Regions from separate parts of the Rhizobium binxianense genome, predicted to be linked through region 1. Evidence: predicted binding sites of a transcription regulator. Region 1 holds the regulator's gene; the other holds the start of a gene.
The links. The regulator PhoB, encoded in region 1, activates phosphate uptake and scavenging genes when phosphate is short. The targets are predictions, from matches to a motif close to TGTCATNNANCTGTCAT.
Positions count from the first base shown of each region.

Region 2: the regulator PhoB is predicted to act here: its motif matches at 2,919-2,935, upstream of PO860_RS14995 (DUF1045 domain-containing protein).

Region 1 is NZ_CP118713.1:171,396-177,410, reverse strand. It holds gene PO860_RS00875 (aspartate aminotransferase family protein) at 1-1,046, opposite strand, end outside; gene PO860_RS00870 (GcrA family cell cycle regulator) at 1,471-2,004, shown strand; gene phoB (phosphate regulon transcriptional regulator PhoB) at 2,316-2,999, opposite strand; gene phoU (phosphate signaling complex protein PhoU) at 3,157-3,870, opposite strand; gene pstB (phosphate ABC transporter ATP-binding protein PstB) at 3,915-4,730, opposite strand; gene pstA (phosphate ABC transporter permease PstA) at 4,746-6,015, opposite strand, start outside.
Region 2 is NZ_CP118713.1:3,014,061-3,020,075, reverse strand. It holds gene PO860_RS15015 (response regulator) at 1-701, shown strand, start outside; gene mnmC2 (tRNA (5-methylaminomethyl-2-thiouridine)(34)-methyltransferase MnmC2) at 991-1,719, opposite strand; gene PO860_RS15000 (NAD(P)/FAD-dependent oxidoreductase) at 1,718-2,896, shown strand; gene PO860_RS14995 (DUF1045 domain-containing protein) at 3,011-3,718, shown strand; gene puuE (allantoinase PuuE) at 3,832-4,755, shown strand; gene uraD (2-oxo-4-hydroxy-4-carboxy-5-ureidoimidazoline decarboxylase) at 4,755-5,255, shown strand; gene PO860_RS14980 (HepT-like ribonuclease domain-containing protein) at 5,252-5,614, shown strand; gene PO860_RS14975 (ureidoglycolate lyase) at 5,620-6,015, shown strand, end outside.

The sequences.
Region 1 (6,015 bases):
CGGATCGCCTGCAGCAGTTCGGCCGAGGGAATGGCGGCCTTGACGCCGAGCAACAGCCCCTCGCCTCTGATATCCTCAATCACATCGGGATAGCGATCCTTCAGCGAGGCGAGGCCCTGGCGGAAAACCAGTGCTACGTCGCGCACCTGCTGGAGGAAGCCATCGGCGAGAATGATGTCGAGCACGGCGCTGCCGACGGCCATGGCAAGCGGATTGCCGCCATAGGTCGAGCCATGGGTGCCGGCCTTCATGCCGGAGGCAGCCTCTGATGTGGCAAGGCAGGCACCGAGCGGGAACCCGCCGCCGATGCCCTTGGCGACCGCCATGATGTCGGGGGTGACGCCCGACCATTCATGGGCGAAGAGCTTGCCGGTACGGCCGACGCCGGTCTGGACCTCGTCGAGGATCAGCAGCAGGCCGTGTTCGTCGCAGATCTGGCGAAGCGCCTTCATGAATTCGGGGGTGGCGGGACGCACGCCGCCCTCGCCCTGCACCGGCTCGATCAGGATTGCAGCCGTGGCATCGGTGATCGCGGCGCGCACCGCTTCGATATCGCCGAAAGCCACCTGATCAAAACCCGGCGCCTTGGGGCCGAAGCCTTCGAGATATTTCTCCTGGCCGCCGGCGGCGATCGTCGCCAGCGTCCGTCCGTGGAAGGCGCCCTCGAAGGTGATGATATGGAAGCGCTCGGGATGGCCCTTGGAATACTGATAGCGGCGCGCCGTCTTGATCGCGCATTCGAGCGCCTCGGCGCCCGAATTGGTGAAGAACACCTTGTCGGCGAAGGTGGCGTCCGTCAGCCGTTTGGCCAGGCGCTCCTGGCCGGGGATCTCATAGATGTTGGAGAGGTGCCAGACCTTGTCGGCCTGCTCCTTCAGGGCGCCCACCACATGCGGATTGCTGTGGCCGACCGAGGTGACGGCGACGCCGGCGCCGAAATCGAGATATCGCTCGCCGCTTTCGGTGATCAGCCACACGCCCTCGCCTCGCTCGAACCGCAGCGGGGCACGAGAATAGGTGTCATAAAGCGGCGCGGCTTCAGCCATGGCGCGATCTCCCGATCTAAAGTTATGGGGCGACTGACTCCGGCTAAGAAAACCAGGCCCGAAAAATCAAAAATGCCGCCTTGCGGCGGCGACTGGCACTATTTCCTTTTCGCGCTGCAATGTCAACAAAACTGCGCCCTTAGCGCATGCAGCAAGGGTGTGCAGCGGCATTTTCAGTCTTCAACAGGCATTATTGCAGAAATGCCACGCAGGGGCAGCAAGTTGGGGAAAACTACGAATTCGATTCATCCGGATTCATGCGACTCTTGTCACGGAGTCAGCCTCACACTAGGTTAAAGTTCAATTACTAGACTGCATGCGGCGGAACTAGTCACCAAAATTGATCAAGCGTTTCTTGTTTCGGAGCTCCCGGGACAACGGTGAGGGATTCTGCCATCACCAACGCAAAAGGTGGAGACAGGGCATGAACTGGACAGACGAGCGGGTCGAGAAACTCAAGAAGCTTTGGGCCGAAGGACTGAGCGCCAGCCAGATCGCGGCGCAACTTGGCGGTGTCAGCAGAAACGCTGTTATCGGCAAGGTTCACCGACTGAGCCTTCCGGGCCGTGCCAAGGCCGGCGGCACCAGCACCGCGGCGCGAACGCCGAAGCGCAATACAGCGGCACCGCGCGCGCCGAACTACGCCTCTCGCGTCACCACCCGCACCGTTACCCGCCAGCAGGGCGCAACGATGCTGAAGGAAGAGATCGAGATCGAAACGATCGAGGAAATGGAATATGTGCCGAGGGGCAACGTGGTCGTGCCGATTTCGCGCCGCCTCGGCCTGACGGAACTGACCGAACGCACCTGCAAGTGGCCGGTCGGCGATCCGCTGAAGGACGACTTCCACTTCTGCGGCTGCGAATCCCCCGACAATTCGCCCTATTGCAGCTATCACCAGAAGCTCGCCTACCAGCCGGTCAACGAACGCCGCCGGGCGGCAGCGCGGGCTGGCTGAGCGGCAGACATCGTTAGAATGCAGAAAACGGGCCGAGTGGCCCGTTTTTTTATGCGTGGATGGAAGCGCTCATTGCGGCTATGGCTGCCCCTCACCCTAACCCTCTCCCCGTAAACGGGGCGAGGGGACGTGCCACACGAGAGGTGTAGGAAGGGGAACGGAGACGTCGCGGCGGGGTCCCTTCGCCCCGCGAGCGGGGAGAAGGTGGCGGCAGCCGGATGAGGGGCAGTCCATCGCCGCGAACCGGACAGCAGCGGGACAAGCCCGAGCATGACGAAAGAGCCGTCGGCCGAGCTGTAGTGACGCAGCCCTCAGGCTTCCATCGAATAACCGGCGCCGCGGACGGTGCGGATGACGTCCTGCATGTTGGAGAAATTCAGCGCCTTGCGCAGCCGGCCGACATGGACGTCGACGGTGCGTTCGTCGACATAGATGTCGTGGCCCCAGACGCCGTCGAGAAGCTGCGAGCGGGAGAAGACCCGGCCCGGCGACGACATCAGGAATTCCAGCAGGCGGAATTCGGTGGGGCCGAGGCGGACTTCACGGCTCTTGCGATGGACGCGATGGGTTTCGCGGTCGAGCTCGATATCGCCGCATTTCAGCACCGTCGACAGCACCTCGGGGCGGGCGCGGCGCAGCATCGCCTTGACGCGGGCAACCAGCTCGGGGGTCGAGAAGGGCTTGACGACGTAATCGTCGGCCCCCGTCGACAGCCCGCGGACGCGCTCGCTCTCTTCGCCGCGCGCCGTCAGCATGATGATCGGCAGGCGCTCGGTTTCCGGCCGCATGCGCAGGCGCCGGCAGAGCTCGATGCCGGATACGCCGGGCAGCATCCAATCGAGGATCAGAAGATCGGGCGTGCGCTCCTGAAGCCGCATTTCGGCTTCGTCGCCACGAAGGATGGTATCGACCTCGAAGCCTTCCGCTTCGAGATTGTAGCGAAGAAGCACGCTCAGGGCTTCTTCGTCTTCAACAACTGCAACTCTCGGGATCATGCGTCTCGGTCTCCTCGCGCATGATCCTTAAACCGGGGGTGATTTAAGCAATGCATCCTGCGCAAATTCACAAACTAGGCTGCGACCTCTTTGCGCGCCCGGACGGGCGCGCATGCAATTGACTGGTCCGGGCGACTGGCCCGGGCTGTCCGGGCGATTATTCCGTAACCGCGCCGACGGTGTTGGCGCTGTCGTCCTTCGGACGATCGCCTTCCGGCTGCGCGCCGGTCGCCATGTAATAGATCGTCTCGGCGATGTTGGTGGCGTGGTCGCCGATGCGCTCGATGTTCTTGGCGCAGAAGAGAAGATGCGTGCAGCTGGTGATGTTGCGCGGGTCTTCCATCATGTAGGTCAGGAGCTCGCGGAACAGCGAGGTGTACATCGCGTCGATCTCGTTGTCGCGCTCGCGGATGGCATTCGCCTTGTCGGCGGCGCGCGTCGTGTAGACGTCGAGCACTTCCTTGAGCTGGACGAGCGCCAGCTCGGACAGATGCTCGAGGCCGCGGGCGAGCTTGCGGGGAACGCCGGTGCTTTGGACGGCGATGACGCGCTTGGCGGTGTTCTTGCCGAGGTCGCCGACGCGTTCGAGATCGGCGGCGATGCGGATCGAACCCATGATCTCACGCAGGTCCGCAGCCATCGGCTGGCGGCGGGCGATGGTGACGATCGCCTTGTCGCCGATTTCGCGTTCGGCGTGATCGAGGATCACATCGTCGGAGATGACCTTCTGCGCCAGCGCGGTATCGCCGTTGACCAGTGCCCGCACGGATTCGGCGACCATCTGTTCGGCCAGGCCACCCATTTCGGAAATCCGCCTGGAGAGGAACTTCAGATCATCATCATAGGCAGAATAAATATGTGTCGATGCCATGGGGCTTTATCCTCGAATAACGGAAAGGCTTGGTGACGCCAAAATCAGCCGAAGCGACCCATGATGTAGTCCTGGGTGCGCGGATCGTCGGGATTGGTGAACATCTTGTCGGTGTCGTTCTCCTCGACGAGATTGCCGAGGTGGAACATGGCGGTGCGCTGCGAGACGCGCGCGGCCTGCTGCATGGAGTGGGTGACGATGACGATCGTGTAGTTCTCGCGCAGTTCGTGGATCAGCTCTTCGACCTTGGCGGTGGCGATCGGGTCGAGCGCCGAGCAGGGCTCGTCCATCAGGATGACTTCAGGGCTGACGGCGACGGCGCGTGCTATGCAGAGGCGCTGCTGCTGGCCGCCCGAAAGACCCGTGCCGGATTCATGCACGCGGTCCTTGACTTCGTTCCAGAGACCGGCGCGCTGCAGGCTGGTCTCGACGATCTGGTCGAGATCGGCTTTCGACTTGGCCAGGCCATGGATGCGCGGGCCGTAAGAGACGTTTTCATAGATCGTCTTCGGGAACGGATTCGGCTTCTGGAAGACCATGCCGACGCGGGCGCGAAGTTCGACGACGTCGATATCGGGATCATAGATATCGTCGGTATCAAGCGTGATCTTGCCGGTGACGCGGCAGCCGTCGATCGTGTCGTTCATGCGGTTGAGGCTCCGCAGGAAGGTCGACTTGCCGCAGCCCGAAGGGCCGATCAGCGCGGTTACGGTGTTTTCGCGGATGTTCAGGTTCACGTCGAAAAGCGCGCGCTTCTCGCCATAGTAAACAGAGACATCCTTTCCGATCATCTTATACGGGACGTTGCTCATCTTGTGATCCAGCGCCTTTTCAACTGCAGCTTCCGTCAACATGTTCATGATGTTTAACTCCGTTTACCAGCGGCGCTCGAAGCGACGACGCAAGAGGATGGCGCCCATGTTCATGACGATCAGGAACAGGAGCAGGACGATGATGGCACCCGAAGTCCGCTCGACGAAGGCACGTTCGGCCTCGTTGGCCCACATATAGACCTGCACGGGCAGGGCCGTCGAGGGATCGAGCGGTGTGGTCGGCGCGTTGGCGACGAAGGCGACCATGCCGATCAAAAGCAGCGGCGCGGTTTCGCCGAGCGCGTGCGCCAGGCCGATGATCGTGCCGGTGAGGATGCCGGGCATGGCGAGCGGCAGAACATGGTGGAACACCATCTGCATCTTCGAGGCGCCGAGGCCAAGGGCTGCGGCGCGGATCGACGGCGGCACGGCGCGAAGTGCTGCGCGCGTCGCGATGATGATCGTCGGCAGGGTCATCAGCGTCAGCACCAGGCCGCCGACCAGCGAGGCCGAGCGCGGCAGGCCGATGAAGTTGATGAAGACGGACAGACCGAGCAGGCCGTATACGATCGAAGGGACGGCGGCGAGGTTGTTGATGTTGACCTCGATCAGATCCGTCAGCTTATTCTTCGGCGCAAACTCCTCGAGATAGATCGAGGCGGCAACACCGATCGGCAGAGCGAGCACGAGCACGATCAGCATCAGGTAGAGCGAACCGATGAGGGCGACGCCGAGGCCGGCGGCCTCCGGACGGCTGGAATTGCCGTTGACGAAGAGGCCAGTGTTGAACTGCTTGTGGAGAGCGCCGCTCGCCTTCAGCTCGTTCATCCAGGCAACCTGCTTGTCGTTGACCTTGCGGTTCTTCTCATCGACCTTAAGATCGATCTGGCCCTTGCTGGCGCTGTCGACATTGGCGTCGGCGAGCACGGTAACATTGACTGTTTTGCCGATGATCGACGGATCGGCGATCACCATATCACGCAGCTGGATCGGCGCACCCTTGGAGAGCATAGCGGTTGCATCGCGCACGTCAGGGCGGCTTGCGGCATTGATGTTCAGCTGCTTGACGATCGCGTCGCGCAGGAGAACCGGATAGTTGGCGGCGACCAGAACCGAGGGGTCGGTCGCTCGCTTATTGTCGGGGTCGATCGTCTTCTCGGTGAATTCGATCGGCAGCGTGATCGCCGTCTGCTGGAAGGCGGTGTAGCCCTTGCCGATCACCGTCCACAGCAGGATGAACAGGAAGACGAGACCGAAGGTGATGGCGGCGATGCCATAGGCCTGGAACCGGCGCTCGGCGGCGTAGCGGCGCTTGATGCCGATATCGCGGCGC
Region 2 (6,015 bases), 1.7 Mb from region 1:
ATATGAACGGTGCCGATGTCGCGCGCCGGCTGCGCGCCGATCGCCGTTTTGCCGAGCTGCCGATCATCTTCCTGACGTCGATGGATATTTCCGGCACGGAAAAGGAATTCGCGGCGCTGAACGGTCACGCGCATCTGATGAAGCCGGCGCGCGCCAACGTGCTGCGCAACACCGTCGTCGAAGTGGTGCGCGCCCGGCGCGTGAAACAGGCGTCGGAAGCCGAGGTCGCCCGGCTGCAGGCCGAGGCAGCCGTGCCTGTGCCGGCGCCTGTGCCCGCAGCGCAGCCGCGGCCGGCCGAATTCGTCGACGTGCTCGTCGCCGAGGACAACGAGGTCAACCAGATCGTCTTCACGCAGATCCTGCAGGGAACGGGTCTTTCCTTCCTCGTCGTCGAGAATGGCGCGGAGGCGGTCGCGGCCTGGGAGCGGCACGCGCCGCGCATCATCATGATGGACGTCTCTATGCCCGTCATGAACGGCCATCAGGCGACCCAGACGATCCGCGAACGGGAACAGGGCCGGGGCCACCGGGTGCCGATCATCGGCGTCACCGCCCATGCGCTCGAAAGCGACCGCGAACTCTGCCTCGACGCCGGCATGGACGACTATATGTCGAAGCCGATCAGCCCGGAACTGCTCGAGGAAAAAATCCGGCAGTGGCTCGGGAAAGACGAACTGCAGCCTGGGCGCACCAGCTACTGATCCTTGCGGGGAAATAGGGCAATCACGAACGGCTTCCGTATTTGTCTTCAAGACGCGCGGCAACATCGCCGATAGGCTTGAGACGCCCTGCATCCGCGTCGGCGGTCCCTCGGCCGATCGCCAGATCGAGCGCCGTCAGCCGATTTCCCCGCCTCGATTTCGCGAGCTCGTTTACATCGTTTTCGAGTTTCTGCCTCAGATTCTCGCCGCTTGCCATATCCACTCCTTTTCGGAAACTGTCTCGCAAAGCGATAGCCTTGGCAATATTGGCGATAGAAGCCGGCTAGCCTTATCGGGCGAACCGCTTGATGCCGCAGAGCATCTCGCGCTTGCCGGCAAAGCCCTGGCGGCGCTCGACGGCAAAACCGGCGGCAATGAGATTGCGACGCACGAAGCCGGCCGCCGCATAGGTGGCGAAAGTGCCGCCGGCTGCGCTTTTTTCACAGACGAGCCGCATCAGTTCTTCCGACCACATCTCGCCGTTGCGCGAGGGCGCGAAGCCGTCGAGATACCAGGCGTCGAAGCCGGGCTTTGCGGCGGCGACGCCGTCAAGGGCGCGGCCGCAGACGACGCTGAGCCGTGTCTGGGCATCGAGGTCGAGCGTGACGGTACCATCAGGCGTCTGCGGCCAGGCCGCCGTCAGCGCCTCGCGTTCGGCATCGATTTCAGGCCAGTGCGACAGCGCCAGGCTGATCTCTTCGCCGCGCATCGGGTGAAGCTCGAAGGAGATGAAATGCAGGTGCTGGCCGCCTATGCGGTGGAGCTTCCACTGCCGCCAGGTCTCGGCGAAGTTCAGGCCGGTGCCGAAGCCGAGCTCGCCGACCATGAATTCCTCACGGCCACTCCAGCGTTCCGGCAGGCCGTTGCCGGCGAGGAAGACGTGGCCGCATTCCAGCCGGCCATCGGTCTGGCAATAAAAATGATCGCCAAAGGCGGTGGAATAGGGCATATCGCCATCGCGCCATTCGAGCGGCTGCGGCGCGCCCACGCCAATCTGATCGGGGTTCACGTCTGTCATGGAAAAAGCCGATAATCCTCAGCCGGTCTCAGGTCAATCATCTCCAGAACTGCTGATCGTCGGCGGCGGCATCATGGGCCTTTGGGCGGCCGTCCATGCAGAGCGCCGCGGCATCCATACCCTGATCGCCGACGCCGGCAGATTGGGCGAAGGTGCGAGCGGCGGCCTGCTCGGCGCGCTGATGCCGCATATGCCGGACCGGTGGTCGGAAAAGAAGCAGTTCCAGTTCGATGCGCTGGTCTCGCTCGAAACCGAGATCGCGGTGCTCGAAGCCGAGACCGGACTTTCTGCAGGTTACAACAGGTCCGGACGGCTGATCCCGCTGCCGAAGCCGCATCTCAACCGCATCGCGCGCGGCCATTCCGAGGATGCCGAACGCCACTGGCGGGCAGGCGAGCGCCGCTTCCACTGGCACTTGCTCGACAGGCCTGATGCAGATGGCTGGGTCGAGGCGTCCGCCGGCGAGAGCGGCTTCGTGCATGACACGCTTGCCGCCCGCGTCGCCCCCCGCTCGCTGATGTCGGCACTGATCGCCTTCCTGCGAGGGGCAAAACATGTGCGCATCCGGGAAAATGCTGTCGTCACCGATCTCGATCCGGATCGCGGCACGGCCGAGATCGGCGGTGAAACCATTGCTTTCGGCCGCTGCATCCTGGCCGCCGGCCATCAGTCCTTTCCGCTGCTGCAGGGGCTGACGCCAGGCTTGAAGCAGCCGCTCGGCCAGCCGGTGAAGGGGCAGGCGGCGTTGTTGAAGGCGGATATCGACCCGGCGCTGCCGACGATCTTCCTCGACGGGCTCTATGTCGTCGCGCATGAGGGTGGGCATGCGGCGATCGGCAGCACCAGCGAGAACCGTTTCGACGATCCTTTTTCGACCGATGCCCAGCTCGACGCGCTGATCGAGGCGGCGCGGGCGATCGTGCCAAGCCTTCGCGACGCTGCCGTCGTCGAGCGCTGGGCGGGGCTTCGCCCGAAGGCAATCGACCGGGATCCGATGATCGGCCGCCATCCCGATCACCCGCGCCTGATCGCGCTGACCGGCGGCTTCAAGGTCAGCTTCGGCCTTGCGCATCGGCTGGCGGAAGCGGCAATCTGTATCGCAGGCGATGCGGACTGCGGATTTTTGCTGCCGGAGAGCTTCGCGATTTCAAATCACATCGCTGCGGCTTCACGTTAAACGCGAATTAGTTCCAGCGTCGTTTCGTTATTCTGTCATGCAAATCACCTATCTGCTTGCGCATCGACAGCGCCTGAAGTCACCGGCGCTCACTTCCTTGATGGAGGAAATCGCATGCGTTATGCCATTTGCTTCACGCCTCCGGCGAGCGACCCGCTCTCGCTCGTGGCCGCCAATTGGCTTGGCCGAAACGTGTTTTCTGGTGATGTGACGGAGCCTCCGGCCATTCGCGGCCTCGGCATTCACGAAATCGCCTTCCATACGGCCGTGCCGCGGCGCTATGGTTTTCACGGTGTTTTGAAAGCGCCGTTCCACCTCTCCTCCGACGTGTCGGAATCTCAACTCTTGCGCGATCTTATGCGTTTCTCCGGAACGGTCCTTCCCTTCCGGATGCCGCGCCTCGAAGTTGCCAGGCTCGGCAATTTCTACAGCCTGCTGCCGAATATCCCCTGTGGGCAGATCCAGTATCTGGCCTCGGCGATCGTGCAGGAATTCGATCGTTTCCGTGCGCCGCTCAGCGAAGCCGAGATCGAGCGCAGCGATCCGGACGGCTTGTCGGCAGCGCAGTTCGCCAATCTGCATCGTTGGGGCAATCCATACGTGATGGAGGAGTTCCGCTTTCACATGCCGGTGACGGGCCCGATCAACGCGATCGACATGCCGCGCATCGAGCCGGCGCTGCGGACGATCTTCGAGCCTGTGTTGAGAGAGCCGATCATGGTTTCGAACGTGGCGCTGATGATCGAGGAGGGCACCGGCGGTCCCTTCCGCGTTCATTCGCTGCATCCGATGGGCAAGGTCAGCGCGCGCAAGATTGCCTGAAGTTCCGTGCGCTAAGGATTTGTTCCGTAAAGGGAAAATTCCGTTGCGCAGTTTCCGTCTCGACATTCCGGCTGCGGATGATACCGTTCCCCGTCTTTTTAGAAGGTGATTTGATGGTATCCGAGACTTATCCGCGCAATCTGGTCGGCTACGGGCGTCAGACGCCCGATCCACAATGGCCGGACGAGGCACGCATCGCCGTGCAGTTCGTCATCAATTACGAGGAGGGGGGCGAAAGCTCGATTCTCGACGGCGACCCGGCGTCCGAAAACCTGCTGTCGGAGATCGTCGGTGCGGCCGCCTGGCCGGGGCAGCGCAACCTCAACATGGAATCGATCTACGAATATGGCTCGCGCGCCGGTTTCTGGCGGCTCTGGCGGATGTTCACCGATCTCAAGGTGCAGGCAACCGTCTACGGGGTGACCTTGGCCATGGCCCGCAACCCTGAGGCCGTCGCCGCCATGAAGGAGGCGGGTTGGGAGATCGCCAGCCACGGCTACCGCTGGCTGGAATATAAGGATTTTCCGGAAGATCTGGAGCGCAAGCACATCCTCGAAGCCGTGCGTCTGCACACCGAACTCACCGGCGAGCGGCCTTACGGCATGTACCAGGGCAAGCCTTCCGACAACACGCTGCGGCTGGTTCAGGAGGAGGGCGGTTTCCTCTATTCCTCCGATTCCTATGCCGACGACCTGCCTTACTGGGTCAAGGGCGTCGACGGGAAACCTTTCCTGATCATCCCCTATACGCTTGAAACCAACGACATGCGGTTTGCGACGCCGCAGGGCTTCAACTCAGGCGATCAGTTCTTTACCTATCTCAAGGACGCTTTCGACACGCTCTATGATGAAGGCAAGGATGGCAGCCCGAAGATGATGTCGGTCGGCCTGCATTGCCGCCTCGTCGGTCGCCCCGGACGGGCGGCGGCGCTGAAACGCTTCATCGAATATGTGCTGAAGCACGACAAGGTCTGGATCCCGCGCCGCATCGAGATCGCAGAGCATTGGCACAAACACCATCAGCCGGACGCGCTCTGATGATGTCGCGCGAGGATTTTGTCTCCCGCTTCGGCGGCGTCTTCGAACATTCGCCTTTTATCGCCGAGCGTGCTTATGACGCCGGCAGCGTGACCGAGCCGCTGACGGCATCAGGCGTGCATGCGGCCCTTACGTCCGTCTTCCGCGCGGCAAGCCAAGAGGAACGTCTCGGTGTGCTCAATGCTCATCCCGATCTTGCCGGGCGCTTGGCAATATCAGGCGAACTCACCGAAGACAGCCGCAAGGAGCAGTCCGGCGCCGGTCTCGACCGGCTGAGCCCCGCCGAGCACGCCCGCTTCACCGAACTCAATTCAGCCTATGTCGAAAAATTCGGCTTTCCTTTCATTATTGCGGTCAAGGGGCTCGGCAAGGGCGATATCCTGTCGGCCTTCGAAACACGGATCGGCAATGGTCGCGACGAAGAATTTGCGACCGCGACGGCGCAGGTTGAAAAGATCGCGCTGCTGCGCCTGACATCGATGCTGCCGGAGGCCGAATGAAAGAGCGGCGCGCAATCGACTATCTCAACGAGATGTATGAGGCGGCATCCGAAGCGCTGTCTTTCGTCGGCGGAATGGACGGGGCGGCCTTCGCCGGAGACAAGCTCACCTTCAAGGCGGTTGCCTTTTGTCACTTCACCATAGGCGCCGCGGCGTCCCGCCTGCTGGTGACCCACCCGGAATTTGCCACCGAGCATCCCGATCTGCCCTGGACAAAAATCTGCGGCACCGGCAACCGTATCCTCGAAGACGTCTTCGATCTCAATCCTTCGGACATGTGGGAGGCGACATATCGCACGCTGCCGGAGCTTCTTTCCGGGATCGATGCCGTCCGTAACTGGCATGCTCAAGGCGAGTGAAACCATTGCCCGAATTTCTCGACATTCGCCCGCTCACCAGATCCGGCTTCGCTCCCTTCGGCGAGGTGATCGAAGCCGATCCGGCCTCGATGCGGCTGATCAACGGCGGCACGACCGAACGCTTTCATGCGCTGGCCTCGGCGGAAGCGACGGGCGAGGGCGCGCGCGTCATCATCAATCTCTTTCGCGGCCAGCCGCGCAGCTTCCCTTATCAAGTCGACATGATGGAGCGCCACCCCTTCGGCAGCCAGAGTTTTTCGCCCGTTTCCGGCCGTCCCTTTCTTGTCGTCGTCTCCGAGGATGAGGAGGGGCGTCCTGCCCGGCCGCAGGTGTTTCTCGCACGCGGGGACCAGGGCGTGAACTACCGCCCCAATGTCTGGCATCATCCGCTGATGGCGCTT